One region of the Kitasatospora sp. NPDC096140 genome, then DNA from elsewhere that is predicted to be linked to it. Evidence: riboswitches for the same ligand, from Rfam matches in the RefSeq annotation. Region 1 holds a riboswitch; the other holds the start of a gene.

Region 1 (5,092 bases):
CCGGGGCGAGTGGCGGCAGCGACAGCTGGGCCAGCCCGCCGACCGCGAGCAGCAGCGCACCCCGCCGGGACAGCGCGCGGCGGGGTACGTGCGCCGGATCGGGTCCGGCGGGGTGCGAAGGGGACGCGCTCAGAGCCGGACCACCCCCGAGACCGGCATGGCGTTGACGCTCTCGTAGCGGACCTTGGCGCCCGGGTAGGGGGCGTGCACGATCACACCGCCGCCGGCGTACATGCCGACGTGGTGCATGTCCCGGTAGAAGATCACCAGGTCTCCCGGTCGCGCCTCGGAAAGGTCGATCCGCCGGCCGGCGTACGCCTGGGCCTGCGAGGTGCGCGGCAGGGTCACTCCGGCCTGCCGCCAGCTGTAGTACATCAGACCGGAGCAGTCGAACGCGCGGGGCCCGGTGGCTCCGTAGACGTACGGCGAGCCGATCATGCGCACCGCGGCGGCCAGCGCGGCCGCCCCGCGCTCGGAGGCGGGCGGGGCGGTGCCGAGGTCCAGCCGGTCGGTGCCGCGGGTGGCGCGCTGCTCGGCGTCCCGGGCGTCCTGGGCGGTCATCCTGGCCCGCTCGGCGGCGTCGAGGCCGTTGAGCAGCTTCTGCGCCCTGGCCAGCCGCTGCTGGATCTGCTGCTTGCCGTCGGCGAGCGAGCGGCGGGCCTGGTCGAGCTCGGCGAGCTTTCCGGTGGCCTCCGTCCGCCGCTGGTCGAGCCGCCGCTGGCGGGTGACCAGCTCGTGCAGCGTCTCCTGCTGCCGCTGCGACGCCTGCCCCATGGTGCGGGCGCGGGCGAGGTAGCCCTCCGGGTCGGGGGACAGCATCAGCTGGGCGGTCTGGGTCATCCCGCCGCCGCGGTACTCGGCCCCGGCGACGGTCGCCAGGTCGCCGCGCAGCTCGTTGAGCTGGTCCTGGGCGACGGCGATCTCGCCCTGCAGGATCGTGGTCTCTCCCTGGAGCCGGCGCTGGGCCTCCTGTGCGGCGTTGTACTGCTCGGACGCCTGCTCGGCCTCGTCGTAGAGCTGCTCGACCTGCGCCTGGACGTCCTTGCGGTCGGCCGGGTCCGGGCTGCCGGGGGCGGCGTGGGCGCCGCCGCCGGTCGCCACGCCCAGCGCGGTGGTGGCGGCCGCCGTCAGCACCAGTGCACGGGCGAGCAGTTGGGAACGGCGGTGCACAAGCACGGCAGCGGCTCCAATCCTGCGGCGCGGCCCCGCGGCCGCCCGTGGCGGGCGGCCGTCGAGCGGGAGTCCGGTGGCAGACGTTAGCGAGTCCGGGCAAGCGAGTCCAAACCCCTACGGACCCGAATATTTGACCCTCAATCGGACATCAGCCCGAGCAGCCGCCAACGCCGCAGGCCCGGCCTTCCGTGGTGGAAGACCGGGCCTGCGAGGAGCCGAACGGGGTCAGACCCGCACGATGCCGCTCAGCGGCATGTTGGTGACGGCCTCGTAGCGGACCGACGCACCCGGCTTGGGGGCGTGCAGCACCTGGCCGTTGCCGGCGTAGATGCCGACGTGGTGGGCGTCCCCGTAGAAGATCAGCAGGTCGCCGGGCTGGGCCTGGGACAGGTCGGTGCCGATCCGGGTGCCGGCGTGGGCCTGCTCCTGCGAGGTGCGCGGCAGCGACACGCCGACCTGGTTGAACGCCCAGACCATCAGGCCGGAGCAGTCGAAGGAGCTCGGGCCGGTGGCGCCCCACACGTACGGGCTGCCGACCTTGGAGGCGGCGGCGGAGAGCGCGGCGGCACCGCGCGAGCTGCCCGGGGCCGGGAGCTTGCCGGCCGGCGTGGACGACGGCGTGGAGAGGTCGGTGCGGCTGTTGTCGCGCGAGGCGCGGTCGGCGTTCTGCTGCGCCTTCGCGGCGGCGTCGGCCTGGGCCTTGGCGTCGGCGGCGGCCTTCTCCTCGGCCGCGCGCAGCGCCTGGCGCTCCTGCTCGGTCAGGGTGTTGAGCAGGTCCTGGGCGGCCTTCAGCTTGGCCTGGACCTCGTCCTTGGAGGCCTTCAGCTGCTGGGTGGTCGACTCCAGCTCGGCGAGCTTGCCCTGGGCCTCGGTGCGGTCCTGGTCGAGCTTGCGCTGCTGCTCCTGGAGCTGCTTCAGCTGGTTCTTCTGGGTGTCACCGGCCTGGTTCAGCGCACCGGCCTGGTTGAGGAAGTTGTCCGGGCTGGACGAGAACATCAGCTGGACGGTCGGGGATATGCCGCCGTTGCGGTACTGCTCCCCGGCGATCTCGGCGAGTCCGCCCTGCAGCTCGGTCACCTGGGCCTGCTGACGGGCCACCTGGTCCTGCAGGCCGGAGACCTGCTTCTCCAGGGTCTGCTGCTTCTCCTGGGCGGCGTTGTACTGCTCGGTCGCCACCTCGGCCTGCTCGTTGAGCTGGTCGACCTGCTCCTTGACCTGGTCCTTGGTCGGCTGCGGGTCGGCGTGGGCGCCGGACTGCGCGGAGAGGGCGACGGCAGCGGCGGCGACACCGGTCAGGATCGAGACCCGGGCGCGACTTGCTGGCTTGGGACGACGATGGGACGCCACGAAGGCGGGCTCCTTCTTCCTACGTCCGCCTACCGGGTGAGCTGACGGGTTCGGGCCGGAAGCATGCCCTACGACGCCTCACGGCCGTTCCAGCGGCCGACCTGGCGCCGATTCACCCCGGAGGAACGTGGTTCCCCGGCTCCGCTCCGCAGCGCCCCCGACCACTGGGCTCCCCTGTCGGGCAGTCGCTTCGACCTGCCCCGCTGCCTCGCGAACTCGGCGGTAACCACCGCCGCCACCCTGGCTGGGTGATCGACAGTGCGGTGGTTCGAGGCACGACCCTAGTAACTGAACCGTGATCGGTTCAAATCCTTGTCAGAAAAAAGACGGAAGATTACCCAAGTTCTTTTGTGAAAATGACCGATGGTGATCACGACCGTACGCAAGGCTGATCAGGTCTCACCCGCCGCTCGCGAAACGGTCGAAAACCCGAACGCCACCCCGTCGGAGGTGGCGCGGATCACAGGGGCCCGGAAGGGCCCCCGGAGGGTGTCGGGCCGTCAGACCCGGCGGATGGTGTTGATCGGCATCGCGTCGGCCTTCATCACCTTCACCACGTCACCGGTGTGCGGCGCGTGGACCACCATGCCGTTGCCGATGTACATCCCGACGTGGTGCATGTCGCCGCCGTAGATGACCAGGTCGCCGGGCTGGGCCGCGGCCAGTCCGGGCACCGCGGTGCCGTAGTGGCCCTGCTCCTGCGAGGTGCGCGGCAGCGAGACGCCGGCCTGGCCGTACGCCCAGAGCATCAGGCCGGAGCAGTCGAAGGTGCTCGGACCGGTGGCGCCCCACACGTACGGCGAGCCCTGCTTGCTCATCGCCTTGGCGACGGCCACCGCGGCGTACCCGCTGGCCGGCGGCAGGTTGCTCAGGTCGACCCGGTCGCTGCCGCGCGAGGCCCGGTCGTCCTGCGCCTGCTGGGCCTTCAGCGCGGTGCGCTCGGCGGCGCTGAGCGAGTTCAGCAGGTCCTGGGCGGCCTGCAGCTTGGTGTTGACGTCCGCCTTGGCCTGGTTCAGGTCCTTGGTGGTGCTGTCCAGCGAGGCCAGCACGGCGGCCGCCTCGGTCTTCTCCTGGTCCAGCCGGCGCTGCTCGTCCAGCAGCGACTTGAGCGCCTCGGCCTGGGTGGCGCTGGCCTGCTGGACCGTCGAGGCCTTCTCCAGGTAGCCCGACGGGTCGGAGGAGAGCATCAGCTGGACGGACGGGTCGATGCCGCCGCTGCGGTACTGGTCGCCGGCCACCTCGGCCAGGCCGCCCTGCAGCTGGGTCATCTGCTCCTGGCCGCGGGCCACCTGGTCCTGCAGCTGGTCGGCCTGCTTGCGCAGCTGGTCGGCCCGCTCCTTGGCGCCGTTGTACTTCTCGGCCGCCTGCTCCTGCTCCTCCTGGAGCTGGTCGATCTGCGCCTTGACGTCCGTTTTGTTCGGCTGCGGCGCGGCGTGCGCGGCCACCTGGGCGGAGAGGGCGACCGCGGTCGCAGCGGCAGCGGTGAGCACGGAGATCCGCGCGCGGCTCGGCTGCTTGGGACGGCGGTGGGAGGCCAAGGGACCGGCTCCTTCTTCCAACGGACTCACCCGATCGGATGAGGAACCGGAAAATAGGTTTGACGCCAGACCCTAGTGCGGATCTATCCGCTTTGCCACTCCCCCGAAGGCGTGAACCCCGTTCACCACACCGGCTTCACCGCACCCGCACACGGTCGTGGACGCGGCGCTGACCAGGTGTCATCCTAGCGGGCCGACGCTCAGGGCCGCGCCAGCCGGTTCAGCAGCAGCACCGACGCCACCGGGCGCGCGCCCGCCTTCCGCACGCCCTCCGCAACCTCCCGGTCGGCGGAAACCACGACCACCGGACGGCCCTGCGGCTCGGCCCGCACCAGACGGCGGATCAGCTCGTCCGCGGTCTCCCCGGTCCGGCTGAACCGCACCCGGACCCCGCGCGGCGGCGCCATGATCACCGGAACGTCCAGGTCCTGGCCGTCGAACACACAGGTGACCTCCGCCTGGGTGCGCTGGGCCAGCATCGCCAGCCCGCCCAGCAGCCGGATCCGCTGCTGCTCCAGCGGCAGCGTCGGATAACCGGTCTTGGTCACGTTGTAGCCGTCCACCACCAGGTGCACCTGCGGGATCGCCAGCAGCTGGTCCAGCAGCGCCGGGTCGTCCTCGGCCAGCCCGCGCCGCGCCACGTCGTGCGGCGAGGCCGCGCCCGGCACCACCGCCTCCACCAGGTCCGCCGGGCGGATCTGGGCGACCGGCAGCGCCAGCTCCCGCTGCAGACCCTGGGCCGACTGCAGCACGGTGTCCAGCAGCAGCCGCAGCCGCATGTCCTCGACGCTGCGCCCCTCGCGGGCCGACCGGCGGCCCTGCTCGGCGGCGTTCTCCAGCTCCGAGAGCCGGTGCTTGAGCCGCCGCGCCTCGGTCTCGGCCGCGCTGCGCTCGGCAGCGCCCTGGGCCCTCACCGCCTCCAGTTCCCCGGCCACCCGACGCGTCTCGGCCTGCGCCCGGCGGGTGTCGCTCTCCAGCGACCGCACCTTCTTGCGCAGCGACTCGGCCTCCCGCCGGACGCCCTCGAACTCCAC
Region 2 (5,092 bases), on a different contig from region 1:
TGACCGCCCCCCAGCTGCCCGGGCGGACCCGCCGCGCCGGCTTCGGGCCGGGGACGTCCAGGGCCAGCATGCCGCGCACCCGGGCCCGCTCCAGCCGGCCGAAGCCCCGGCCGGCGACGGTCAGGGCGGCCAGGACGGGCAGGCCGAGGGCGGTGACGAAGGTGCCGAGACCGAGGCAGAACAGGGTGATCGCGACGGCGAACCCGGCGATCGCCACCGGCAGGCCGGTGAGCACGTACCCGATCTCGCGGTAGTAGTGCGCGGAGAACGGCGCCGCCAGGAAGGCCGGCGGCTGTTCCGTCCGGTGGGCCCGGTCGGGACGCGGGTCGGCGTCGTACCCGCCCAGGACGTCGAACTCGTGGTCCAGTGTGCTTCGGCTGCTGCTCATCTCCCGGCCCCCGGCCCTTCGTTGTGACGGTCGTTCGCGTTCCCTGACGTCGTCCAGTCTGGTCGAACGGCCGGGGCCCGGGGCATCCGGAGGCCTGGCGGATCGGAGGTGGGGTTAACCCCCCTCCCCTTCGGGCCGCCGCTCGGCCGGACGGCGGTCGGCCGGGCCCGGCCACGCGTCGGCGAGCAGCACGTAGTGGTCCGGGCCGGACCGCTCGCCGTCCGGGAGCCGGTCCTGCCGCGCCCGCTCCTCCGGCCGGAACCCGAGCCCGGTGAGCACCGTGGCGGCGGCCGCGTTGGCCGCCTCGGCCCGGGCCGTCAACCGGTGCAGGCCCAGGACGCCGAAGCCGAGGTCGCAGAGCAGGGCGGTGACCTCGCGCCCGTGGCCGCTCCCCTGGAACTCGCGGCCGAGGACGCAGCCGAGGTCGGCGGCGCCGTGTTCCCCGAGGGTGAGCGAGGCCTGGCCGATCGGGGTCGCGTCCCGCGGGTCCTCGGCGTCGGCGAGCCTGGTGACGGCGAGCCGGTAGGTGTCCCGCTGCTCGGCCATCGCCTCCTCCAGGTAGAGCTCGATCTGGTCGGCGCAGGTCTCGCGGTCGTGCGGCTCGAACGGCAGGTGCCGGGTGACCTCCGGGTCGCCGAACAGCGCGTGCAGGGCGTCCACGTCGCCGTCGGTGTGGTGGTACTCGCGGATGGCCAGCCGGGGGCCGGTGAGTCGTACGGGGACCATGGCTGCCGACCCTACCCGCCCCCGGCGGCTACCGTTCGGACTATGAACGACGAAGACCTGCGGCTCGCCCCGCGCACCAGGGCCGCCGACCTGCTCGCCTGGGCGGCCGAGCAGGGCCGCACGCCGGTGGCCGAGGGGCCGCTGCACGCGGTGCTGGCGCTGCTGGAGCTGGGCGAGAGCAGGATGCACGACGGCTGGCCCGAACTGACCTCCGACGCGGTGGAGCACCTGCTGTACGAGCGCCTCCACCTGTACGTCCAACCCGCGCCCGAGGAGGACCCGCTCGCGTACGGCGAGGCGGTCCGGCTGCTGATCGACCACCAGCGGGCGGCCCGGCGGCTCAACGCCAAGCGCCAGGAGCGGCTGCACGCCGAGGCCGAGTGGCAGGGCGAGGTCGCGGCCGGGCTGCTGCGCCGCGCCGACCTGGTGACCTGGCCCCGGCTGTACGCGCTGCTGCTGCACGCGCACGGGGTGGACGTCGCGGACGGGGCGGCGGTGCGGGACTGGCTGACCGGCTTCGCCGGGCTGGCGGAGGAGGAGCGGCTGGCCGCGTACGAGGCGCTGGTGCCCACCGGCTGGCTGGACGAGCCGGACGAGCAGGGCTGGGGACCGGGACGGGTGCTGTCGGTCGGCATGGCCACGGACGGCGCCCGGCGGCTGCTGGAGCAGGGCCTGATGCGGCGCAGCTACCGCAACCTGGCCGAGCTGACCGCGCTCGGGCGCCCGATGCCGGACGAACTGGCCGGGGACTTCGGGCACTTCGAGGACGCGGCGGTCGACGCGGCGCTCGACCTGTTCGGGGAGTGGACGGTGCCCGGGCTGCCGCGGCTGCTGGTGGCGGAGTTCCCGGAGCTGGCGCCGGAGCCGGGCCAGGAGGAGATCGACGCCTACCTGGCGCAGCTGCCCGCCGAGGAGTAGCCGCCGTGGCACCCGGAAGCCCCCGGCCGCGTGCGGCCGGGGGCTTCCGGGTGACTGTTGCGGGCTTCCGGGAGGCCGCTACGGGCCTCCGGGTGTCCGTTACGGGTTGAGGCCGTGCTGCTGGAGCCAGGGCTCCGGGTCGACCGGGGCGCCGCCGCCGGGGCGGACCTCCAGGTGCAGGTGCGGGCCGGTGACGTTGCCGGTCGCGCCGACCTTGCCGATCTGCTGGCCGGAGGTGACCTTGCCGGAGCCCGCGATGATCGAGGAGAGGTGGCAGTACCAGATCTCGGTGCCGTCGGGCAGGGTCTCGACGATCCGGTAGCCGTAGGAGCCGGACCAGCCGGCCGAGGTGATGGTGCCCTGGCCGAGCGCGTAGACCGGGGTGCCGGTGTCGGCGGCGAAGTCCAGGCCGGTGTGCAGGTTGGCCCAGTAGCGGGCGCTCTGGCCGTAGTGGGCGGAGAGCCGGTAGTCCTTCACCGGGAGGGTGAGGGCGGCGGCCCGCTTGGCCTCCGCCTCCTCGGCGGCGCGCTTGGCCTCGGCCTCCTTGGCGGCGGCCTTGGCCTCGGCCTCCTGCGCGGCCTGCACGCGGGCGGTCTCCTCGGCGGCGGTGCGCTGGCTGTCGGCCTGCTGCTGGATGCGGGCGGCGAGCGCGAGGCCGGGGTCGGCGGAGAGGGCGACCGGCGTCTCGTCCGGGGCCTCGACGGCGGGTGCGGCGGCCGGGGTGGCCGAGGCGAAGCCGGTGGCGCCCAGGGTGGCGGCGACGGCGGTGACGCCGAGCAGCGGGGAGGTGCCGCGGACCTGGCGCGGCATCCGGTGCCGGTTGGTCTCGGCCTCCGGGCCGAGGGCCTCGGGGCCGTCCGCACCGGGGTGGTCGAGGAGCTGGGTACCGGCTGCGGGGCCGGCCGGGTGTGCCGGAGTGTGCGTCGACGCCACGGAGGCGCGCTCCTTTCCTTCCTTCGCGCCTACCGGGTTAGCTGACGGGTTCGGAGCAGGAAGGTCTCCTACGGCCGGGCCGGGGCCCCGCCGATTCACCCCAAGGAACGTGGTTCCCCGGCTCCCTGACCTGCCCGGAGGCCGGCCGGCGGGATTAGGCGACGGCGCACGGTGCCGTCTGGGTACGGCGTTGACAACCGCGCTGCGTTATCAAACGTTAATCCTAGGACGCTCTGATTCCAAGCCATCCGTCCGGGACGGCCGTGGAGCGAGTGATAGGACGTCAACGAACGCCCCTTCGACACGAGCACCCCATCTGAGTACTCCTACTCATGTGCGGCCCGGTCGGGCGGCCGCATCCTGACGCCATGAGCGCACCGATGCAGAACCGCACGACGGCCGCCTACTACATCCAGGCCATCCTCTCCTTCGCCCTGTCGGGCACGGCCCTCGCCGTCGGGATCGCCTACCTGCCGGTCGGCGGGTGGACCCGGGCGTTCCTCGGGATCGGCCTCCTCTACACCGTCAGCTCCGCGTTCACCCTGGCGAAGGTGGTCCGGGACCGGCAGGAGACGAACGAGATCGTCAGCCGGGTCGACCAGGCCCGGCTGGAGAAGCTGCTCAGCGAGCACGACCCGTTCAAGGTCGAGGGGGTCTGAGGCGGGCCGCCCGACACCCCCTCCCCCCTCCGCCGCGGTCGAGCACTTGACGGCTAAGGCTATTAGCCTTAGCTTTATGGCTATCGGCAGCACCGCCGATGCCCGCAGCGGAGGACCGAGGAGGCCCACCATGAACGCCACCATCACCCCGGACACCCAGTACCTGACCCTCCCCGGCGGGCGGATCGCCTTCGACGACACCCGGCAGGGCGACGGCACCCCCGTCGTCCTGCTGCCCGGCATGCTCGACAGCCGCGCCGCGTACCGGCACCTCCGCCCGCTGCTCGTCGCCGCCGGCCACCGGGTCGTCACCATGGACCTGCGCGGCTTCGGCGAGTCGTCCATCGCCTGGGACGACTACGGCCCCGCCGCCATCGCCGACGACGTCCTCGCCCTGCTCGACCACCTCGGCATCGAGCGCGCCGTCCTCGCCGGGAACTCCTACACCGGCGCGACGGTCGTCAAGGTCGCCGGGGACGCGCCGGAGCGGGTCGCCGGGATCGTCCTGATCGACGCCTTCGTCGAGAACCCGCGGCCCGGCGCCCTGATGCGCGGCGTGCTCGGCCTGATGGGCGCGGCGCTCGTCCACTGGCCCGCCTTCTGGGGCTTCTACCTGCGCCGGATGGCCTTCCCCGGCGCCAAGCCCGCCGACTTCGACGCCTACGTGAACGGGCTGGTCGCCGCGCTGCGCACCCCGGGCCGCAAGACCGCCACCCGCGGGTACGTCACCGGGAACTCCTCGCCGGTCGGCTGGACGGCCGCCGTGCGGTGCCCGGCGCTGGTGGTCATGGGCAGCAAGGACCCCGACTTCCCGAGGCCGGAGCTCGTCGCCGACCGGCAGGTCGCGGCACTGGGCGCGCGGAAGGCGATGATCGAAGGGTCCGGGCACTACCCGATGGCCGACGACCCGCAGGCCACCGCGGACGCCCTGCTGCCCTTCCTCGCCGAACTCGCCTGACCGCCCGACCGCCGGTCCACCCGGCCCACCCGGCCCACCCGGCCCACCCGGCCCGCCACCGGCCCACCACCGGCCGGCCACCGGGCCGACCACGGCGGGACCACCGCCCGACCGCCGCCGACTCCCGCACGAGAGAAGCCCGAAACCATGCCCCGCATAGGACTGACCCCCGACCAGGTCGTCGACCACGCCATCGCCCTCCTGGACGAACAGGGCACCGAAGCCCTCACCCTCGCCGCGGTCGCCGCCCGGGCCGGCGTCGCCACCCCTTCGCTGTACAAGCACGTCAGCGGTGGCCTCGCCGAACTGCGGCGGCTGATCGCCGTCCGGGTCACCGGGGAACTGGCCGACTGCCTCGCCGCCGCCGCGGTCGGCCGCAGCGGGGACGACGCCGTCGCCGCCGTCCTGCGCGCCTACCACGCGTACGCCACCGAGCACCCGCACCGCTACAACGCCCTCCCCCAGGCCCCGCAGCCCGACGACGACCTCGCCGAAGCGGCCGCGCGACTC

The links. A riboswitch is a leader RNA that binds a small molecule or an ion and turns the genes downstream of it on or off. The one in region 1 is predicted to bind cyclic di-AMP.
Region 2: linked by a shared signal. The riboswitch ahead of ABT048_RS33695 (M23 family metallopeptidase) and the one ahead of ABT048_RS18895 (NlpC/P60 family protein) in region 1 are both predicted to bind cyclic di-AMP.

Annotation. Positions count from the first base shown of each region.
Region 1 covers NZ_JBEOUW010000016.1:117,009-122,100, forward strand. The annotation lists gene ABT048_RS18890 (C40 family peptidase) at 130-1,176, opposite strand; gene ABT048_RS18895 (NlpC/P60 family protein) at 1,399-2,520, opposite strand; cyclic di-AMP (ydaO/yuaA leader) riboswitch at 2,531-2,684, opposite strand; gene ABT048_RS18900 (C40 family peptidase) at 3,021-4,058, opposite strand; gene ABT048_RS18905 (NYN domain-containing protein) at 4,259-5,092, opposite strand, start outside.
Region 2 covers NZ_JBEOUW010000045.1:23,704-28,795, forward strand. The annotation lists gene ABT048_RS33680 (sensor domain-containing protein) at 1-388, opposite strand, end outside; gene ABT048_RS33685 (GNAT family N-acetyltransferase) at 503-1,114, opposite strand; gene ABT048_RS33690 (hypothetical protein) at 1,157-2,032, shown strand; gene ABT048_RS33695 (M23 family metallopeptidase) at 2,132-2,965, opposite strand; cyclic di-AMP (ydaO/yuaA leader) riboswitch at 2,978-3,136, opposite strand; gene ABT048_RS33700 (YiaA/YiaB family inner membrane protein) at 3,334-3,624, shown strand; gene ABT048_RS33705 (alpha/beta fold hydrolase) at 3,755-4,582, shown strand; gene ABT048_RS33710 (TetR/AcrR family transcriptional regulator) at 4,730-5,092, shown strand, end outside.